2 regions of the Streptomyces canarius genome follow, and region 1 is predicted to be linked to the other one. Evidence: predicted binding sites of a transcription regulator. Region 1 holds the regulator's gene; the other holds the start of a gene.
The links. Region 1 encodes HspR, which represses chaperone genes until heat shock. Its sites were predicted from a motif close to TTGAGNNNNNNNNNCTCAA; they were not measured.
Positions count from the first base shown of each region.

Region 2: lon (endopeptidase La) is a predicted target of HspR. The motif match lies at 9,470-9,488, and genes of this name have one in related genera.

Region 1 covers NZ_BMVN01000025.1:56,258-67,237, forward strand. Annotated here, with positions in the region: gene IE294_RS29400 ((Fe-S)-binding protein) at 1-1,351, opposite strand, end outside; gene IE294_RS29405 (MraY family glycosyltransferase) at 1,552-2,571, shown strand; gene dnaK (molecular chaperone DnaK) at 2,666-4,516, shown strand; gene grpE (nucleotide exchange factor GrpE) at 4,516-5,172, shown strand; gene dnaJ (molecular chaperone DnaJ) at 5,206-6,372, shown strand; gene IE294_RS29425 (heat shock protein transcriptional repressor HspR) at 6,378-6,842, shown strand; gene IE294_RS29430 (sugar ABC transporter substrate-binding protein) at 7,149-8,255, shown strand; gene IE294_RS29435 (helix-turn-helix transcriptional regulator) at 8,430-9,473, shown strand; gene IE294_RS29440 (helix-turn-helix domain-containing protein) at 9,493-10,437, opposite strand; gene IE294_RS29445 (hypothetical protein) at 10,608-10,811, shown strand; gene IE294_RS29450 (Rieske (2Fe-2S) protein) at 10,815-10,980, shown strand, end outside.
Region 2 covers NZ_BMVN01000039.1:52,175-63,154, reverse strand. Annotated here, with positions in the region: gene IE294_RS35970 (sensor histidine kinase) at 1-1,098, opposite strand, end outside; gene IE294_RS35965 (protein phosphatase 2C domain-containing protein) at 1,482-2,270, shown strand; gene IE294_RS35960 (MarR family winged helix-turn-helix transcriptional regulator) at 2,808-3,299, opposite strand; gene IE294_RS35955 (lysozyme) at 3,541-4,401, shown strand; gene IE294_RS35950 (SpoIIE family protein phosphatase) at 4,528-6,912, shown strand; gene lon (endopeptidase La) at 7,027-9,447, opposite strand; gene IE294_RS35940 (rhomboid-like protein) at 9,617-10,420, opposite strand; gene IE294_RS35935 (spermine/spermidine synthase domain-containing protein) at 10,615-10,980, shown strand, end outside.

The DNA of each region.
Region 1 (10,980 bases):
GCTTCTTGGCCAGGCCCCAGGGGTTGCCCTTCTTCTCCAGGTTCTTGAGCATCGTGCCCGCCTCGGAGGGGAAGGCGCTCTCGATCATGACCTGGTAGCGGCGCATGTCCACGATGTGGTCGACGTGCTCGATGTCGACCGGGCACTGCTCGACGCAGGCGCCGCAGGTGGTGCAGGACCACAGGACGTCCGGGTCGATGACGCCGTTCTCCTCGGCGGTGCCGATCAGCGGGCGCTCGGCCTCCGCCAGGGCGGCGGCGGGGACGTCCTTGAGCTGCTCCTCGGAGGCCCTCTCCTCGCCCTCCATCGTCTTGCCGCCGCCGGCCAGCAGGTACGGCGCCTTGGCGTGCGCGTGGTCCCGCAGGGACATGATCAGCAGCTTCGGGGAGAGCGGCTTGCCCGTGTTCCAGGCCGGGCACTGCGACTGGCAGCGTCCGCACTCGGTGCAGGTGGAGAAGTCCAGCAGGCCCTTCCAGGAGAACTGCTCGACCTGGGAGACGCCGAAGACGTCGTCGTCGCCGGGGTCGGTGAAGTCGATCGGCTTGCCGCCGGACGTCATCGGCAGCAGGGCGCCGAGCGAGGTCTCGCCGGTGGCGTTGCGCTTGAACCAGATGTTCGGGAACGCCAGGAAGCGGTGCCAGGCCACGCCCATGTCGGTCTTCAGGGCGACCGTGATCATCCAGATGAAGGAGGTCGCGATCTTCAGGCCGGCGAAGAAGTAGGTGAGGTTCTGGAGCGTGGAGACGTCCAGGTGCTCCAGCCAGGAGACGACCGGGTACGAGATGAAGAACGAGGCCTCGTAGCCGTCCACGTGGTGCTGGGCGCCTTCGAGGGCGTGCAGCATGAAGATGCAGACGCCGACGATGAGGATGACGGCCTCGACGAAGTACGCCTGGCCGAAGTTGGAGCCGGCGAAGCGGGACTTGCGGCCCGGCTTGCGCGGGTGGCTCAGCTGGCGGATGACGATCAGGGCGAGGATGCCGATCACCGTCATGGTGCCGATGAACTCGACGTAGACGTTGTACGGAGCCCAGTCGCCGAGGACCGGCAGCAGCCAGTCCGCCTTGAACAGCTGCCCGAACGCGTTGACGATCGTCAGCAACAGGGTGAAGAAGCCCACCGCCACGAACCAGTGCGCCACGCCGACGATGCCCCAGCGGTTCATCCGCGTGTGGCCGAGGAACTCCTTGACCACGGTGAGGGTGCGCTGTGCGGGATCGTCGGTCCGTGTGCCGGCCGGCACCGGCTGGCCCAGCCGCATGAAGTTGTAGATCTGTAGGAGGGCGCGGCCGAACAGTGCCACGCCGACCACGATCAGGACCAGCGACACGATGATCGCGGCGAGTTGCATTGGGGCTCCTGAGGCGGCCTCGGTCGACACGAGCTGTCTGAGCTGATCGACATTACTAAGCGGTAACTTATGTAGTCCGTCTGAGACTACCCCCATCTTCCGCCGGGATGCAGCAGAGCGCGGGGTGATCTGGGTCGCCGCCAGTCAATCGGATCGTGTTATTCGTACCGAATTGATACTTTCGCCCCTACCTTAGAGCCGTGCTCTACGGGATCGCCGCCGCCACCGCAGCCCTTCTCCTCACCGCCGTGCTCGCGGCGGCGCTCCGGCTGCCCGCCCGGAGGGCCGGGATCCTGGACCGGCGCCGGCAGCGGCCCCTGCCCCTCCTCGGCGGTCTCGCGGTCGTGATCGTCACCTGTCTGGTCGCCGGAACGGGGGAGTGGACCGGGGTCGCCCCGCTCGGGGACGGGGTCGGACGGCTGCTCATGGCCGCCGCGGCCGTCGCCGGGCTGGGCCTGGTGGCCGACGTGTGGCGGCTGCGCGCGCGCGTGCTCGTCACCGGGACGGCCGTGGCGGCGGTCTGCGTGGTGCCGTACGACGAGACGGGCGCGCCGGGCGGGCTGCTGGCCATCGGCTGGATCGTCCTCGCCACCCTCGCCTTCAAGGGGCTGGACCACGCCGACGGGCTGGCCGGGACGGTCGGGGTGGTCACCGCCTTCGGCGCCGGGGCCTGCGCCGCCGCCGAGGTGATGGACGGGCTGGCGGTGCTGCTGAGCGTGGTCGCCGCCGCGCTCACCGGCTTCCTGATGCACAACTGGTATCCCGCGCGGGTCGGGCTCGGCGCCTGCGGCTCGCTGTTCACCGGGTTCGTGCTGTCGTCGTCGGTGGTCTTCACGCGCGCGGGGTACGACGCCGGGCCGAGCGCGGCGGTGGTGTTCTGCCTCGGTGCCGTGGCCGTCGCCGACGCCCTGCTCGTGGTCCTCGCCCGGGGGGTGGCCCGGCGCCCGCTGCTGCGGCGCGGCCCCGACCACCTCGCGCACCGGCTGCGGCGGCTCGGGCTCGCCCCGCAGGGGTCGGTCGTGCTGCTGGGGGCCGGCTGCTTCTCCTCGGTGCTCGTGGGCGTGCTCGTGCACACCGGGTGGACGGGGGACTCGGCCGTGCTCTGGGTGGCCGGCGGGGTGGCGTTCGCCGTTCTCGTCCTCCTTTTGATTCCCGCTCCGCAGGGTCGCCGCCCGCCATCGACGCAGGTCAGCGGGCACTTGCGTGTAAGGAACGGATAAGAGTTGAGTCTGGCTGGCTCAGGTCTGTTGACCCAGCGCCTCTCCTCGTGCACACTTGAGCCTGTTCCACTCAAGTCAGCTGGAGGAATCAACCATGGCACGTGCGGTCGGCATCGACCTGGGCACGACTAACTCCGTCGTCAGCGTTCTGGAGGGCGGCGAGCCCACCGTCATCACCAACGCCGAGGGTGCCCGGACCACGCCGTCCGTCGTCGCCTTCGCCAAGAACGGCGAGGTGCTCGTCGGCGAGGTCGCCAAGCGCCAGGCGGTCACGAACGTGGACCGGACCATCCGCTCGGTGAAGCGCCACATGGGCACCGACTGGAAGATCCAGCTCGACGGCAAGGACTTCAACCCGCAGCAGATCTCCGCGTTCATCCTTCAGAAGCTGAAGCGGGACGCCGAGGCCTACCTGGGCGAGAAGGTCACGGACGCGGTCATCACCGTCCCGGCCTACTTCAACGACTCCGAGCGCCAGGCCACGAAGGAGGCCGGTGAGATCGCCGGTCTGAACGTCCTGCGCATCGTCAACGAGCCCACCGCGGCGGCGCTCGCCTACGGCCTCGACAAGGACGACCAGACGATCCTCGTCTTCGACCTCGGTGGCGGCACCTTCGACGTGTCCCTCCTGGAGATCGGCGACGGCGTCGTCGAGGTGAAGGCCACCAACGGTGACAACCACCTCGGTGGTGACGACTGGGACCAGCGCGTCGTCGACTACCTGGTCAAGCAGTTCCAGTCCGGCCACGGCGTGGACCTGTCCAAGGACAAGATGGCCCTCCAGCGCCTGCGCGAGGCCGCCGAGAAGGCCAAGATCGAGCTGTCCTCCTCGACCGAGACCTCGATCAACCTGCCGTACATCACCGCGTCCGCCGAGGGCCCGCTGCACCTGGACGAGAAGCTCACCCGAGCCCAGTTCCAGCAGCTGACGGCCGACCTGCTGGAGCGCTGCAAGACGCCGTTCCACAACGTCATCAAGGACGCCGGCATCTCCATCAACGACATCGACCACGTCGTGCTCGTCGGTGGCTCCACCCGTATGCCCGCCGTCGCCGAGCTCGTCAAGGAGCTGACCGGCGGCAAGGAGGCCAACAAGGGTGTGAACCCGGACGAGGTCGTCGCCATCGGAGCCTCGCTCCAGGCCGGTGTCCTCAAGGGCGAGGTCAAGGACGTCCTGCTCCTCGACGTCACCCCGCTGTCCCTCGGCATCGAGACCAAGGGCGGCATCATGACCAAGCTGATCGAGCGCAACACCACGATCCCGACCAAGCGGTCCGAGATCTTCACCACGGCCGAGGACAACCAGCCGTCCGTGCAGATCCAGGTCTACCAGGGCGAGCGCGAGATCGCGGCCTACAACAAGAAGCTCGGCATGTTCGAGCTGACCGGTCTGCCGCCGGCGCCGCGTGGCGTCCCGCAGATCGAGGTCTCCTTCGACATCGACGCCAACGGCATCATGCACGTCACGGCGAAGGACCTCGGCACCGGCAAGGAGCAGAAGATGACCGTCACCGGCGGCTCCTCGCTCCCGAAGGAAGAGGTCGACCGCATGCGCGAGGAGGCCGAGCGCTACGCGGAGGAGGACCACAAGCGCCGCGAGGCCGCCGAGGCCCGCAACCAGGGCGAGCAGCTGGTCTACCAGACCGAGAAGTTCCTCAAGGACAACGAGGACAAGGTCCCCGGCGAGATCAAGACCGAGGTCGAGGCCGCGGTCGGCGAGCTGAAGGAAGCCCTCAAGGGCGAGGACAGCGCCGAGATCCGCTCCGCCACCGAGAAGGTCGCCGCCGTCTCGCAGAAGCTGGGCCAGGCGCTGTACGCCGACGCCCAGGGCGCGCAGGCCGCGGGCGGCCCCGAGGGTGCGACCGCCGGTGGCGCCAAGGCCGCCGACGACGACGTGGTGGACGCCGAGATCGTGGACGACGAGCGCAAGGACGGGGCCGCGTAATGACGGAGGAGACCCCGGGCTTCGAGGAGAAGCCCGACGTCCCCTCCGGCGCCACCTCCGACGACGCCGAGCCGAAGGCCGCCCCCGAGGAGGGGGCGGCCCCGGCCGGGGACGGACACGCAGAGAACGCCGGTCTGGTCGCCCAGCTGGACCAGGTGCGCACGGCGCTGAGCGAGCGCACGGCGGACCTCCAGCGGCTCCAGGCCGAGTACCAGAACTACCGCCGCCGGGTCGAGCGCGACCGGATCGCGGTCAAGGAGATCGCCATCGCGAACCTCCTGACCGAGCTCCTGCCCGTGCTCGACGACATCGGCCGCGCGCGGGAACACGGCGAGCTGGTCGGCGGCTTCAAGTCGGTGGCCGAGTCGCTGGAGACCGTCGCGGCCAAGATGGGCCTCCAGCAGTTCGGCAAGGAGGGCGAGCCCTTCGACCCGACGATCCACGAGGCCCTGATGCACAGTTACGCGCCGGACGTCACCGAGACGACCTGCGTGGCCATCCTGCAACCCGGGTACCGCATCGGCGAGCGCACCATCCGCCCCGCGCGGGTGGCCGTCGCCGAACCGCAGCCCGGCGCGCAGACCGTCAAGGCCGAGGGTGCCGAGGAGACGCCGGCGGCCGACGACAAGGAGAACGGTGGCCCGGACGAGGGCTGACGTGAACACTGACGGGAAGGAGGGGCGTCGAGGATGAGCACCAAGGACTTCATCGAGAAGGACTACTACAAGGTCCTCGGCGTCCCGAAGGACGCCACCGAGGCCGAGATCAAGAAGGCGTACCGGAAGCTCGCCCGCGAGTTCCACCCGGACGCCAACAAGGGCAACGCCAAGGCGGAGGAGCGCTTCAAGGAGATCTCCGAGGCGAACGACGTCCTCGGCGACCCCAAGAAGCGCAAGGAGTACGACGAGGCGCGCGCGCTGTTCGGCAACGGCGGCTTCCGCCCCGGGCCGGGCGCGGCCGGCGGCTCCTTCAACTTCGACCTGGGCGACCTCTTCGGAGGCGCCGCCCAGGGCGGAGGCTTCGGTGGCGGACTCGGTGACGTCTTCGGGGGCCTGTTCAACCGCGGCGGTGCCGCGGGCACGCGCACCCAGCCCCGGCGCGGCCAGGACATCGAGTCCGAGGTCACGCTGAGCTTCACGGAGGCCATCGAGGGGGCCACGGTGCCCCTGAGGATGTCCTCCCAGGCGCCCTGCAAGGCCTGTTCGGGCACCGGCGACAAGAACGGCACACCGCGCGTGTGCCCGACCTGTGTCGGCACCGGTCAGGTCGCCCGGGGTTCCGGTGGCGGCTTCTCGCTCACCGACCCCTGCCCCGACTGCAAGGGCCGCGGCCTGATGGCCGAGCACCCCTGCCCGGAGTGCAAGGGCAGCGGGCGCGCCAAGTCGTCCCGCACGATGCAGGTCCGCATCCCGGCGGGCGTCACCGACGGGCAGCGGATCCGGCTGCGCGGCAAGGGCGCGCCCGGCGAGCGGGGCGGCCCGGCCGGCGACCTGTACGTGGTCGTCCACGTGGGCGAGCACCCGGTGTTCGGACGCAAGGGCGACAACCTCACCGTCACCGTGCCGGTGACGTATCCCGAGGCGGCTCTCGGCGGCGAGGTGCGGGTGCCGACGCTCGGCGGTCCGCCCGTCACCCTGAAACTGCCGCCCGGCACGCCCAACGGCCGCACCATGCGCGCCCGGGGCAAGGGCGCGGTCCGCAAGGACGGCACCCGCGGCGACCTCCTGGTCACCGTCGAGGTGAGTGTTCCCACGGACCTGTCGGGGAAGGCTCGTGACGCACTGGAGGCGTATCGCGAGGCGACCGCGGGCGAGGACCCGCGGGCGGAGCTGTTCGAGGCCGCGAAGGGAGCTTGAGAGTGATGGACGGCCGTCGGCGCGGTGACAATTTTCGTGGGCCGTACGAACTGACCGAGGAGACCCCGGTCTACGTCATCTCGGTGGCGGCCCAGCTCTCCGGACTCCACCCGCAGACGCTGCGCCAGTACGACCGCTTGGGCCTGGTCTCGCCCGACCGCACCGCCGGCCGGGGCCGCCGCTACTCGGCCCGTGACATCGAACTGCTCCGCCAGGTGCAGCAGTTGTCGCAGGACGAGGGCATCAACCTGGCCGGAATCAAGCGGATCATCGAACTGGAGAACCAGGTCGCCGCGCTCCAGTCCCGCGTGGCGGAGCTGGAGGCGGCCCTGGACGGCGCGGCGGCGGCGATGCAGCAGCGCGAGGCGGCCGTGCACGCCTCCTACCGGCGCGACCTGGTCCCGTACCAGGAGGTCCAGCAGACCAGCGCGTTGGTGGTGTGGCGGCCGAAGCGGCAGCAGCAGGACTGACGCGCACAGGCGCACACGAAGAGGGGCCCGGATTCCGGGCCCCTCTTCGTGTCTCTCACGACTCGTGCGGAACCGCCCTGGTTGTACGGGTCTTTGCCGTTCCCATGAACTCCCTTGACGTGGAGGGCCAGTAAAGGGCCTTTGAAGGGCGTTTCGCATGACCTCCACAGATGCAGCGGAGCGTGCTGTTGCGCACTCGTTAAGTGATTCTTCTTGACGCCAGGTGTGGCCTGCGCGTTGTCTTTTCAGACACCTGGGCCGTATAGCAACGCCCACGTCCGGAACACACCTGAAGTGAGCCCTCGCATGCGCCGTATCGCCATATCCGTGGCCGTGTCCACGATGACCCTCTCGCTCGCCGGCTGTGGCGTGCTGAACGTGACGGGGGACGGCGCGAGTGCGAGCCCGACCAAGGGCAACGACATCACGGTGGGCCTGCTGCTGCCGGAGAAGGCGAACACCCGCTACGACAAGTTCGACTACCCCATCATCCGGGACAAGGTGGCCGAACTCACCAAGAAGCAGGGCAAGGTGGAGTACGCCAACGCCGACGCGAACGCCGCCCGGCAGTCCGAGCAGATGCAGAACATGATCGACGGCAAGGTCGACGTCATCCTCATCGACGCCGTGGACGCGCACGCCATCGCCGGCGAGGTGAAGAAGGCCAAGGACGCGGGGATTCCGGTCATCGCCTACGACCGTCTCGCCGAGGGCCCGATCGACGCCTACATCTCCTTCGACAACGAACTCGTCGGCGAGGTGCAGGGCCGCACCCTGCTGGAGGCCCTGGGCCCGGACGCCGGCACCTCCGACAAGATCGTCATGATGAACGGGTCGCCCACCGACCCGAACGCCAAGCAGTTCAAGGAGGGGGCGCTCTCCGAGCTGAACGGCAAGGTGGACATCGCGGACAGCTACGACACCGTCAAGTGGAAGCCGGAGTACGCCGAGGCCAACATGGCCAAGGCCATCGCGAAGATCGGCAAGGACAACATCGCCGGCGTCTACTCCGCCAACGACGGTATGGCGGGCGGCATCATCAAGGCCCTGAAGGCGGCCGGTGTCACCGATCTGCCCCCGATCACCGGTCAGGACGCCGAACTGGACGCCGTGCAGCGGGTGCTGGCGGACGAGCAGTACATGAGCGTCTTCAAGTCCTACCCGGACGAGGCCGAGGCCGCCGCGCAGATGGCCGTCACCAAGCTCCAGGGCAAGGACATCCAGTTCGACGCCCTCACCCAGGACCGGGTGGATAGCCCCACCACCAAGGACATCCCGGCCAAGCTGGTCCAGGTGACCGCGCTGACCAAGCGCACCATCAAGGACACGGTCGTCGCGGACGGCATCTACACCGTCGACCAGATCTGCACCGCCAAGTACAAGGCGGCCTGCGCGGCGGTCGGTCTGAAGTAGGACGCCGCGTTCCACCCCCGGCCGGCCGCGGTGCGCGGAGCGGACCGGTGCCGAAACCCGGACACAGCGGCATTTTCCGGTGCCCGCCGTGGAGGGAGCCGTGTTGCGGACCCGGTTCGGCGCCGCGCATAGTTGCGCCACGGAAGTGGCAGCACACCGGGGGTGGAATGGGCGATGGCCGGGCACGGGGCGGAGGAGCATCCTCACGGTGCCGACCGGCTGTGCGCAGCCGGGGACCGGGTGTACTCCCGTGCCGTGCGCCGGGGACGGGTGCCGCGCACGGACGCCGAACCGGTGCCCTGCCTGCTGGAGCTCGCCCTGCTGCACCCCGACCCGGACGACATGGACTGGCTGGTGCCGACCTCCCCGCAGGAGGTCATGACCCGGCTGCTGCGCGGGGTCTACGACGAGGTCAGCGCGAGTCAGCGGCGGATGGGCTCGGCGGTGGCCGCGTTCGAGTGGTACGCGGGCCTGGGAAGGCAGCTGAACGCGCTGGCGGCGCCGGCCGAGGGCAGCGCCATCCGGGTCCTGGACGGGCTCTCCCGCATCCAGGCCGCGATGGACGAGGCGACCGAGGCGTGCACCACCGAGGTGCTCACCGTGCAGCCCGGCGGCATCCGGCGGGAGGCGGAGCTCTCCGAGGGCCTGCACCGGGCGCTGGCGCTGCGCGGCCGGGGCGTGCGGATGCGGGACCTGTACACGCATGTGGCCCGGCACGGCCAGGGCCTGCTGAACTACCTTGAGCTGATGGGCGACGCGGTGGAGGCGCGCACCCTGGACGAGGTCATCGACCGGCTCATCCTCTTCGACCGCACGGTGGCGTTCATCCCCGCCAACACCGACCGCACGATGGCCCTGGAGCTGCGCCACCCGGCCCTCATCGCCTACCTGGTGACGATCTTCGAACGGCTGTGGCGCCTGGCGATCCCGCTCACGGCCCCGCTCCCCGACACCGGCATCGAGGGCATCTCGCACCGCGAGCAGTCCATCGCCGCGCTGCTTGCCGAGGGCCACCAGGACGCGGTCATCGCCGAACGCCTGGGCATCAGCGTGCGCACCTGCCGGGCCCACATCGCCCGTCTGTCGGAGACCCTGGGCGCGGCCAGCCGTACCCAACTCGGCGTCCGCATCGCCCAGGTCGGTCTGGACGGCCACCGCCCTCCCCTGCCGACCACCGCCCTCGCCGGTCCGGAGCAGGAACCCCCGGCCGTGCGCTGAGCCTTGGCGGGACCGCGCCTCAGTGCTCCCGGTCGAGGATGCCGGACTGGGCGATGAGGTAGCCGAGTTGCGCGCGGCTGCCGCTGCCGAGGGCCTGGGCCAGCTTGGCGATGTGGGCCCGGCAGGTGCGCACGTTCATGCCGAGGCGGCGGGCGATGGCCTCGTCGACATGGCCCTCGACCAGGAGCTTGGCGATGGAGTGCTGGATGTCCGTGATGCCGTCCGGGGCCGTCTCGTAGGGGGCGCCGGTGCTCAGCGGCACGGCGCGGGCCCACATGAACTCGAACACCTTGATCAGGTAGCGCACCAGGCCGGGGTGGCGGAGTTCCAGGGCGACCTGGCGGTCGTCGCGCACGGGGATGAAGGCGACGGTCTCGTCGCAGATGATGAGCCGCTCCACCAGTTCGTCGATGGTGCGGTACTCCACCTTCCCGACGGAGAACTGGGCCACGTACCCGAGGGTCTCGGGGCTGTAGCGGGCGGTGTGCTGGTACAGGGTCCGGATGCGTACGCCGCGTTCGAGGAGGGGGCGGTCGCGTTCCAGGCCCTGGAGGAGGGTGTGTTCCAGCCGGCGGCTGGTCGGCTGCACGGTCAGCACCTCGGAGCGGCACTCGGCCGTCGCCACGTCGAGGGCGGCGTTGATGCGGTCCAGGCCCTCCAGCACCGAGATGGCGTGGGTGGAGGTGGTGTCCTGGGCGCTGAGCGCCATGAACGGTTCGAAGACCTCGGCCAGTTCGATCGACAGGCGCCTGCGGTCGGAGATCTCGCGCTCGATCGGATTGAGCCGCTGGGCCAGGGCGACGGACGGCGGGGTGGGGCGCAGCCAGTTCGCGTCGTCCGGATCCGGTTGCAGGAGGGCGAACTCCATGAGGCAGGGGGCGGCTTCCGCGTCCGCGCGGGCTATCCGCCCCACGCGCAGTGCCTTGGCGTAAAGGCCGCTACCCTCCTCGCAGAGTTCGGTCATGGCATGGGGATGTGACGCTTTGGTCCGATTTGTTGGCAAATCTCCACCCCCCAGGGTCCTGAACATGCAGGAACATGATGCACCGATCGTGTGGCCATGACGTGCCCAAATGAGACATCGTCTTGTTCGACGGGGGAAGAGGGGACCTTCAAGTGAGGACGAAGCCGAATATGCGCAACAAATTGCTTCGGTCGATGCTTGCCGTCGCCTTCTCCACCGTTGTGGCCATTGGCGCGCTGAGTGGCCTCTCCGGTGCGAAGCGTGACGCCGCGGGCGATACGACCTGGGGAGTGGCTCCCCGGACAGTCGCCATGAGTGACGGCAGCACCGGGACGGCTCATTCCTATGGTGTGGACGACACCACCTGGGGCTGACTGATGACTACTCCACCCGACGACCGGTCCTTCCGTCGCGAGATGGCCACCGCCTACCGCTCCGGCTGGCACTTCATCGACCTGGTCACGGCCATCCCGCACAGTGGTGACTCGCTGATGGTCACCGTGTTCGGTGAGCCGGTCGTCGTCACGCGGGACGAGGACGGGG
Region 2 (10,980 bases), on a different contig from region 1:
CGTGGCGATGCCGACCGCGACCAGCATCAGCGCGCCGAGGACGGCGACGCGGATCTCCAGGGCGGTGACGTCGTCGTCCCGGAGCTTCGCGAGGTCCTTGGTGCGGCGGTCGTAGAGCGCCGACTCCGCGCCGCGCATCAGGTCGACACGGGCGGACAGGGCCGCGTCCAGCTTCTTGGTGCTGGTCGTCAGCTCGCTGTCGGCGAGGGTGGGCTGGTCGGTGAGCGAGGCGAGGTACGTGTCGGCCGAGTTGACCTCGGGGCCGGTGACCGTGGAGTCGTAGGAGTCCACGGCCGCCTTCGGCGCGGTCTCGCGGAAGTCCGCGAGGGCCGCGGCGCCGCGCAGCCGGGCCTGCTGGGCGGCGGCGGTGAGCGCGTCGCGCTGTTTGCGGTCCGCTTCGGTGCTGGTGGCGGTCGTGGTGGGCAGACCGGTGACGGGGTCGATCACCGTCTGGGTGCTGGACGGGACGTTCAGCGCGGCCAGCAGCAGGCCGCGGGCGGCGGCGGACTGCTGGACGGCGGAGTCCAGTTCGGCGAGGGCGTGACCGCCGGAGCCGGCCCGCGGGGGCGTCTGCTCGGCCAGCTGCTCGGCGAGCCGGTGCAGCGCGGTGATCGTCGCCGAGTACGCCTGGTGGGCCTGGAGGGCGCTGGTCTTGCCGGTGAGGGCGCTCCGGCGGAGCGCGTCGATGCCGTCGAGGGCGGTGCGCAGGCTCGCCGGGGTGCCGGTGTCGGCGCGCAGCTCCTCGACCTGCCGGTCCACCCGGGCACTGCGGTCCTCGGAGGGCGCCTTGTCCTTGGGGCGGCCGGCCGCGACGTAGGAGGTGACCTCGTCGCGTTCGTCGGCGAGGGAGTGGGCGAGGGTGAGCGCGTCCTGGGTGCGGGTGGCCAGCGTCACCAGGTCCTGGGAGTCGCTGACGTCCTGGGAGGCGCTGAGCAGTGCGGGTGCCCCGGCTCCCGCGACGGCGGCGGCCACCACGGCGACGGCGACGATCAGCCGGGTCCGCACATGGGTGGGGCGACCGGAGCCCACGGGGGTCTGGGGGACGGTCCCCTCGGGGGCCGTCTGCCTGCCTGTGCGCCGAGGCCGCTTCTTCTGCACCGGTGCTCGCATTCCTGAACTCGTCTACCCAGGGGCCCGGGTGGTGCCCCGTCAGCTCGTGCCAAGTGGTGCGTACACCCGGTTCGTACGGTTCCCGACCCTCCCAGCGCCGGTGGGCAGTGGTCGCGCATCACCTGACCCGCCACCCGAAGGAGTGAACATCGGAGGGGAGTTGGCGGGCAAGTTCCACTGGCGCGTGCCGCGCTCTTGCGCGGCGGGCCGGTTGGACGCGCGCGGCAGGCTTTGGCAGTATTCGCCGCCACGCCTTCCCGGAGTGGATCATTCTCGCCCAAACCAGGCGCCTGACCTGCGAGGTCGTGAGAATTCACCGACTGGTGCCAGCCTTTGGCACACCATGTGAAGAGCTCGTGCAGACTGGCTGGATGCGCACTGATCTCGTCTCGGAACCCGGCGACGCGTCCCGCCCCAACGAGGACTTCGCCGGTGTCGGACTACCCGCCTCCGGACAGGGAGGTTGCGTGATCGTCCTGGACGGAGTGACTCCGCCCAGCGGAGGGACCGGCTGTCTGCATTCCGTCCCCTGGTTCACCGCGCGACTGGGCGGTGCGCTGACCGAACTGACCGTTTCGGGCCGAGATCTGACGCTCTCGGAGATTCTCGCGCGGGCGATCCGGCGCACCGCGGACGTTCACGCGGACACCTGTGAGCTTTCTCACCCGCGAACCCCTCAGGCAACCGTCGCCCTGACCCGCTGGTCCGCCACCGAGGTCGAGTACCTGGTGCTGTCCGATGCCGCGCTGCTGCTGCGGGGACCCGACGGCACGGTCACCCCGGTGCTGGACGACCGGCTGGCCCGGCTGCCCCGCTCCGCGCTCGCCACGGACGCGCTGGTCGACGCGAACCTGCGCAACAAGGAGGGCGGCTTCTTCACCGCCGCCGCCGACCCCGCCGTGGCCGCCCGGGGGGTCACGGGCACCCTGCCCCGGCAGGAGGTCCGGGCGCTGGCGGCGCTGACGGACGGCGCGACCCGCTGGACGGAGACGTTCCGCGAGGGTGACTGGACGGCCCTGTTCGACCTGGTCGCCAAGGAGGGCGCCCGGTCGCTGGTGGAGCGGGTACGGGAGCTGGAGACGGCGGACCGGGAGGAGCGGGCGTTCCTGGGACGCGGCAAGACGCACGACGACGCGACGGTGGCGTACGTGGAGCTGTGACGAAGGGGACGGGGGCGCCGGGGGGCGGGACGCCGAGGCCGGGGGCGCCGGGGAGCGAGACGCCGGGACCGGGGACGCCAGGGCGGCACGCCGGGACCGGGGACGCCAGGGCGGCACGCCGAGACCGGGGACGCCAGGGCGGCACGCCGAGACCGGGGACGCCAGGGCGGCACGCCGAGACCGGGGACGCCAGGGCGGCACGCCGAGACCGGGGACGCCAGGGCGGCACGCCGAGACCGGGGACGCCAGGGCGGCACGCCGAGACCGGGGACGCCAGGGGGCCGGGTTCAGCGCCGGCGCCGGCTGCACGCCCAGCCTGGACCGCACGCCCAGGCCGAGCCGTCCCGCCGTACCGGACCGCATGCCCAGGCCAGACCACACTCCCAGACCGGACCACACCCCCAGGCCGAGCCGTTCCGCCGTACCGGACCACACGCCCAGGCCGGACCGCACCCCCAGGCCGAGCCGTTCCGCCGTACCGGACCGCACCCCCAGGCCGGGCTGATTCGGCGGGCCGGGCCGCCGCGGCGGTGCGTGTTATTTCGCCATGACGCCGTTCAGCTCGTGCAGCAGCCGGGCCAGTTCGGCGACCTCGCGGCGGTCCCAGTGGGCGAGCTGGCGGACGTAGCGGGCGCGGCGGGCCTCGCGGACCGTGCCGACGCGGCGGCTGCCCTCGTCGGTGAGGGTGACGAGCCAGGCGCGGCCGTCGGCCGGGTCGGGCTCGCGGGCGATCAGGCCCAGGTCCTCCAGGGCCCGCAGCTGGCGGGACATGGTGGCCTTGCCGACCCCGATGTAGGCGGCGAGTTCCGTGGCCCGCTGGCCGCCCAGTTCGTCCAGCCGGATGAGCAGGCCGTACGCGGAGGACTCCAGGTCGGGGTGGACCTCCCGGGCCATCTCGCCCTGGCTGGACCGGGCACGCCGGAGCAGCACGGTCAACTCGCGTTCCAGCGCCAGGAATTCCTGGTCTGCACCACTGGGCGTCATCTGGCCGACGGCGCCGTCCGCGCCGCCGTTTCCGTCCTCGTGCACGTCAGCACCCCTGCTCGGTTTCGCGGTCCTGAAAGTTTCTGTCAAAAGTCGTCATTGCCGCAGCTCTGCCAGTATTTCGCAGGCGTAGACCAACGGCGTCGCCCGGACCCCCTTCCCACGCCCTCATCTACGTGCGTAGCTTCTCTACCACGTCGTTAATGGCATGCCCACGCCAGTGGGCCGACGGTCGGTGTCGCAGTCCCACGTCACTCCCCCCACTCCACTCCCCCGGAGGCACGTCATGCCCGTGCTCAGACCCGGCTCCACCCGCTCCGTCCACTCCCCCCGCTCCCCCGTGTCGTTCCGCCCGCGCCCCCTCGCCGTTCTCCTCACGGCCCTGCTCGCGGCGCTCTCCCTCACCCTTCCGCTCACCTCCGCCCAGGCCGCGAGCACGCCCAGCCGCGGCTCCGCCTACATGGGCATGGGCGTCCTCGCCCACGACGGCCAGGACGGCACGCCCAGCACCGGTGACGCCACCCAGACCGAGGGCGTCGACGTCTCCGGCTACCAGGGCAACGTCGCCTGGTCGACCCTGTGGAACAGCGGGGTCCGGTGGGCGTACACGAAGGCCACGGAAGGCACGTACTACACGAACCCGTACTTCGCCCAGCAGTACAACGGCTCGTACAACGTCGGCATGATCCGCGGCTCGTACCACTTCGCCACCCCGGACACCACCAGCGGCGCCACCCAGGCCAATTACTTCGTGGACCACGGCGGCGGCTGGTCCCGGGACGGCAAGACGCTGCCCGGCGCCCTCGACATCGAGTGGAACCCGTACGGCGCCGCCTGCTACGGCAAGACCGCGAGCCAGATGGTGAGCTGGATCGCCGACTTCATCAACACCTACAAGGCCCGCACCAGCCGCTACCCGGTCATCTACACCGCCACCAGCTGGTGGACCCAGTGCACCGGCAACTACGGCGGCTTCGCCGTGAACAACCCGCTGTGGATCGCCCGCTACGCCTCCGACCCGGGGACGCTGCCGGCGGGGTGGTCGTACTACACGATGTGGCAGTACACCTCCTCCGGCCCGACGGTCGGCGACCACGACAAGTTCAACGGCGCCCTGGACCGGGTGCAGGCCCTGGCCCTCGGCTGACGGCTCCGCGGTGGCCCCTGCCGTGCGGCAGGGGCCACCGTGTGCGCCGCCTTGCGTTGGTGCTCCGCGCCGCCCGGGATCAAGCTGGACAGGAGAGCCTGCCGAGCAAGGGCGAGATGAGCGGCGATGGAGCGACAGTCGACGTACACGGCCACGGCCACCATCGATGAGCAGGGCGTCCTCACCGGCTGGAGCGAGGGGGCGCGGCGGCTGCTCGGCTACGACTCCCCGGCGGTGGTCGGCCGGCCCGCCACCGCGCTGCTCGCCGCCGACGGCGCGGCGGTCCGGCGGGCACTGGCCGGCCGGTCCCGCTGGAACGGCACCGTCCCACTGCGCCACCAGGACGGCAGCCTCCTGGAACTGGGCGTGCTCGCCCACCGCCGGACCTTCCAGACCGGCGCCACCGACTGGCTCGTGGTGAGCGCGGTGACGGCCCGGACCCAGCCGCCCCGCGGCGAACCGCTGGAGGAGTGGACGTTCCTCCAGTCCCCCTTTCCGCTGGCCATCTTCGGCGCGGACCTGCGCCTGGTGCGCGCCAACCGGCGGATGGAACACGCCCTCGCCCTGCCCGAGGCGGCGATCCGCGGACTGCGCCTCACCCACATCGCGCCGGGGGCCTCGAGCGAGGAGGCCGCCCGGTCGATGCGGCGGGCGCTGGAGCGCGGCAGGCCGCAGGAGGCGCGCGGCCGGCTCGGTCCGGACCTCGGCCAGGCCATCGTCCTCACCCCGCTGAAGGACGCCGACGGGCAGGTGCGGGCCGTCTGCCTGTCCGTGCCGGAGCCGGCCCGGGAAACCGCCGGCGGGGCTCGCCCCTCGGGCGAGTCCGCCGCGCCCGTCGGCACGGCCGCGGACCAGGCCCGTGCCGCACAGGAACTCGGCGAGGTCACGGTCCCCCGGCTGGCCGACCTCATGGCGGTGGACCTGCTGGACTCCCCGTGGACCACCGCCGAGGCCGCCGGCCGGCCGCCGGAGCAGGTGGTCCTGCGCCGCGCCGCCCTGCGCGCTGTCCCGGGGGACGGCGGGCCCGGCCACGGCGGCGGCGTCGGAACCGGTGTCGGCGTCGGTATCGGGGAGGTGATCGCCTGCCCGGCGGACTCGCCGCCCACCCGGTGTCTGACGGCGGCCCGCCCGATGCTGTACGACATGGCGGACCCGGCCGTGGCCGAGTGGGTGGCGCTGGACCCCGGCGCCTCGTGGCTGCGCACGTCCGGGACGCGCTCCCTGCTGGCGGTCCCGCTGCTCGCCCAGGGCAGCACGCTCGGCGTCGCCCTGTTCGGCCGGCACGGGGGGCGGGGGCCCTTCGGACCGGAGGACCTGCGGCTCGCGGAGGAGTTCACCGCCAAGGCGGCCACCGGCATGGAACAGGCCCGCGGCTGTTCCCGGCCCCGCACCACCACCGTGGCCCCGCAACGCAGCCTGCTCCCGCACAGGGTGTCCGACCAGGCGGCCCTGGAGATCGCCACCCGCTATCTGCCGGCCGCGACCCGGGCCGGCGTGGGCGGCGACTGGTTCGACGTGATCCCGCTGTCCGGGGCGCGGGTGGCGCTCGTCGTGGGTGACGTGGTGGGCCACGGCCTCCGGGCCTCCGCCACCATGGGCCGGCTGCGCACGGCGGTACGCACCCTGGCCGACGTCGATCTGCCCGCCGACGAGCTGCTCACCCACCTGGACGACCTGGTGCTGCGGCTGGCCGCCGACGAGGGCAGCGCGGACCCGGGCGCCGACACCGCCGGAGGCATCGGCACCACCTGTCTGTACGCCGTCTACGACCCGGTCTCGCGCCGCTGCTCCGTGGCCCGGGCCGGGCATCCGCCGCCCGCCGTGGTGACCCCGGACGGCACCGTCCGCTTCCTCGACGTGCCCGCGGGGCCGCCGCTCGGGCTCGGCGGGCTGCCCTTCGAGGCGATGGAGAAGGAACTGCCCGAGGGCAGCCTGCTCGTGCTCTACACCGACGGGCTGCTGGAGGCCCGCGACCACGACATCGACGAGGCCCTGGACAAGTTGTCCGTCGCGCTCGGCCGTCCCGCGCAGTCGCTGGAGTCGGTGTGCGACCGGGTTCTCGGCGACCTGCTCAGCCACCGCCTCGACGACGACATCGCCCTGCTGGTGGCCCGCACCCGGGCCCTGCACGAGGACCTGGTCGCCTCCTGGGAGCTGTGCGACGAGCCCTCCGTCGTCTCGCTGGCCCGCCGGTACACCACCGGCCAACTGTCCGTGTGGGGCCTTGACGAGGCCGCGTTCACCACCGAGCTGATGGTCAGCGAGCTGGTCACCAATGCCATCCGCTACGGCCGTCCGCCCCTCCGGCTCCGGCTGATCCATCAGGGCAGGACCCTGATCAGCGAGGTCTACGACGCCAGCGACACCGCCCCGCACATGCGCCGGGCCCGGATCTTCGACGAGGGCGGCCGGGGCCTGCTGCTGGTCGCCCAGCTCGCCGACCGCTGGGGCACCCGGCACGACCGGATCGGCAAGACGGTGTGGGCGGAGCAGTCGCTGACCGCGCTCTGACAGGCGGGGCACTCCCCCAAGCGCCCCAAGCACCGCCGACTCCGCACCGCCCGCATGGCGAAGGCCCGGGCCTCCCTCACGGAACCCGGGCCTTCCCTCATCCGGCAGCGTCCGTCACGCCGCTACCGGAACCTCCGGCGCCGCGTCGCTCGTGGCGGGCGCGAGCGCCAGTTCCAGTACCTGCCGGACGTCGGTCACGGTGTGGACGTCGAGCTTGTCCAGCACCTCGGCCGGGACGTCGTCCAGGTCGGGCTCGTTGCGCTTGGGGATGATGACGGTGGTCACCCCGGCGCGCTGGGCGGCGAGCAGCTTCTGCTTCACGCCGCCGATGGGCAGCACCCGGCCGGTCAGCGAGACCTCGCCGGTCATGGCGACGTCCGTGCGGACCAGGCGGCCGGAGAGCAGCGAGGCGAGGGCCGTGGTCATCGTGATGCCCGCGCTCGGACCGTCCTTCGGCACCGCGCCCGCCGGGAAGTGGATGTGCACGCCCCGGTCCTTCAGGTCGGCCACCGGCAGCTCCAGCTCGGCGCCGTGGCTGCGCAGGAAGCTCAGCGCGATCTGCGCCGACTCCTTCATCACGTCGCCCAGCTGGCCGGTCAGGGTCAGCCCCGCCCCACCCGTCTCCGGGTCGGCCAGGGACGCCTCCACGAAGAGCACGTCGCCGCCGGCGCCGGTGACCGCGAGGCCGGTCGCCACACCGGGGACGGCCGTACGGCGCTCGGCCGGGTCCTGGGCGGACTCGGGCACGTGGTGCGGCCGGCCGATGAGCCCGCGCAGATCACCGTCGGTGACGGTGAACGGCAGCTCGCGCTCGCCCAGTTCGTGCTGGGCCGCGACCTTCCGCAGCAGCCGTGCGATGGACCGCTCCAGGGTTCGCACGCCCGCCTCGCGGGTGTACTCGCCGGCGAGCTTGCGCAGCGCGCTCTCGTCCAGCGTGACCTCGGCCTTGTCCAGGCCGGCCCGCTCCAGCTGGCGCGGGAGCAGGTGGTCCCGGGCGATGACGACCTTCTCGTCCTCGGTGTAGCCGTCCAGGCGGACGATCTCCATACGGTCGGCGAGCGCCTCCGGGATGGCCTCCAGGACGTTGGCGGTGGCGAGGAAGACCACGTCCGACAGGTCCAGCTCGACCTCCAGGTAGTGGTCCCGGAAGGTGTGGTTCTGCGCCGGGTCGAGCACTTCGAGGAGGGCGGCGGCCGGGTCGCCCCGGAAGTCGGAGCCCACCTTGTCGATCTCGTCCAGCAGGACCACCGGGTTCATGGACCCGGCCTCCTTGACGGCGCGCACGATCCGGCCGGGCAGCGCGCCGACGTACGTACGGCGGTGACCGCGGATCTCGGCCTCGTCACGGACGCCGCCGAGGGCGACGCGGACGAACTTGCGGCCCATGGCGTGCGCGACGGACTCGCCCAGCGAGGTCTTGCCGACACCGGGCGGGCCGACGAGCGCGAGCACGGCACCGCCGCGCCGCCCGCCGATGACGCCCAGGCCCCGGTCGCCGCGCCGCTTGCGCACGGCCAGGTACTCGGTGATGCGTTCCTTCACGTCGTCCAGGCCCGCGTGCTCGGCGTCGAGCACGGCCTTCGCGCCCTGGATGTCGTACGCGTCCTCGGTCCGCTCGTTCCACGGCATCTCCAGGACGGTGTCCAGCCAGGTGCGGATCCAGGAGCCCTCGGGTGACTGCTCGGAGGCGCGCTCCAGCTTGTCGACCTCCTTGAGGGCGGCCTCGCGGACCTTCTCCGGCAGGTCGGCGGCCTCGACGCGGGCGCGGTAGTCGTCGGACTCCTCGCCCTCCTTCTCGCCGTTGAGCTCGCGCAGTTCCTTGCGGACGGCCTCCAGCTGACGGCGCAGCAGGAACTCGCGCTGCTGCTTGTCGACGCCTTCCTGGACGTCCTTGGCGATGGTCTCGGCCACGTCCTGCTCCGCGAGGTGGTCGCGCAGCTGCTGCGTGGCGAGCTTGAGCCGGGCCACCGGGTCGGCGGTCTCCAGCAGTTCGACCTTCTGTTCGGTCGTCAGGAACGGCGAGTAGCCGGAGTTGTCGGCCAGCGCCGACACGTCCTCGATGGCCTGGACGCGGTCCACGACCTGCCAGGCACCGCGCTTCTTCAGCCAGGTGGTGGCGAGTGCCTTGTACTCCTTGACGAGTTCCGTGACCTGGCCCGGCAGCGGCTCGGGAACGGTCTCCTCGACACGGGCTCCCTCGACCCAGAGCGCGGCGCCCGGGCCGGTGGTGCCGGCGCCGATGCGGACGCGGCTGCGACCGCGGACCAGGGCCCCCGGGTCACCGTCGGCGAGCCGGCCGACCTGTTCCACCGTGCCGAGGACGCCGGTCTTGGCGTACGTACCGTCGATGCGCGGCACCAGCAGCACCTTGGGCTTTCCGGGTTCGGAGCGGGCGGCGGCCTGAGCGGCCTCCACCGCGGCCCGCACCTCGGCGTCGCTCAGGTCCAGCGGGACCACCATGCCGGGCAGCACGACCTCGTCGTCGAGCGGCAGCACGGGCAGGTTCAGCGTGAACGCCGGTGACTCAGCAGCCATGATCTCCCCTTCGGCAGTCAACTTGAGCTATGCCGACTCAATGTTCTGGCGGGGTCTATTGTTCCCGGGCCGCTGTTCGCTCTGAGCGATCACCTACGACCAGGGGGATGAGCTGCGCAAACGTGCGTGGGTGCGGGTGGGTTGGGGTGCTCGCGCGGTTCCCCGCGCTCTAGGCCGGCCGGTGCCACCGTCGGACCAGGGGCCAGGCCGCCACACCGATCGTCAGGGCGATGACGTGGCCCCAGTTCGTCAGCGGGTCGGCGTAGGTCAGCAGGTCGCTCAGCAGTCCGCCGGCCGCCAGGGTCAGCAACGGCCAGCGCAGCCAGGGGCGCAGGAGGCCCGTCAGGGCGCCGGTACTCGTGGCCACGCCGAAGCTGATGCCGTAGTCGAGGCGGTGCAGCGAGGTGTCGGGCAGGTGGCCCAGCAGGACGGCGAGGCCCACCGGGACCTCGGTGGCGAGGGTGGCCAGGACATGGCCGGCCAGGAAGACACAGGCGGCCCGCGCTCCGCCTATCCGCCGCTCCAGCACCGTGAGCACCAGCAGGAACGCGACCGTGTACGGCGAGAGGATCCCGCCCGCGACCCACAGCGCGCTCGCCAGCAGCACCAGCACGGGCGTGCGCACCAGGTGGGCCACGTCGGTGCTGGAGCCCTGGTGGAGCGTCTGCACCAGGGCGGGGTCGGCGTGGGTCGCGATCAGGGAGGTGACGGCCAGGACGGCCGCGTAGGCGAAGGTGAACGGGGTGCCGACGGGGGTCGGCAGCAGGCGCCACGGGCGGGGCAGCGGCCGGTGCGGGAGCGGGGCGGGGTCCGCGGTGTCGGGGGCCGCCCCGGGGGCGGCGGCGCGCTGGCGGGGCATGCCGTCCAGCAGGCCGGCGAGGGCCGGGGCCGGGACGGCGGCGCCGTCGGGAAGGGGCGTGCCCGGCGCGGGCGGGCACGCGTCCGGCGTGGGGCCCGTCGTACTCCGTTCCACGGTGAGGCGCTCCTTCCGTCGCGCCCCACCCTTCGTGCTCGGCACGGCGCTGTCTATGACCGACGCCACCCGGCTGCGGATTCACGGCGACCTCTCACCCGCCGGCCGCGTCCGGCCCCGGTGCGGACCACCCGTCCGTGGGCGTCATGCGCAATTCCCGTGAACGCCAGGCTCCGTTCAAGCAGGATGGGGTCATGACTGCCGTGTACGACACTCCCGTGGTCCTGGACCGACGCGACGGCCCGTACGGCGAGGTGGTGCTGCGCAGACACGGTGCGCTGCTTCAGATCATCGCCAACGGCTGCTTCCTGATGGACACCTCCGACGGCCGCTCGGAGCGGCTGCTGGTCGACGCGGCCCGCGCCGCGCTGGACGGGCGGCCCGCCCCGAAGGTGCTGATCGGCGGGCTGGGCGTGGGCTTCTCGCTGGCGCATGCCGCCGCCGACCCGCGGTGGGGGCGGATCACCGTGGTCGAGCGGGAACCCGCCGTCATCGACTGGCACCGGGACGGACCGCTGGCCGAACTGTCCGCCGCCGCGCTCGCCGATCCGCGCACCGTG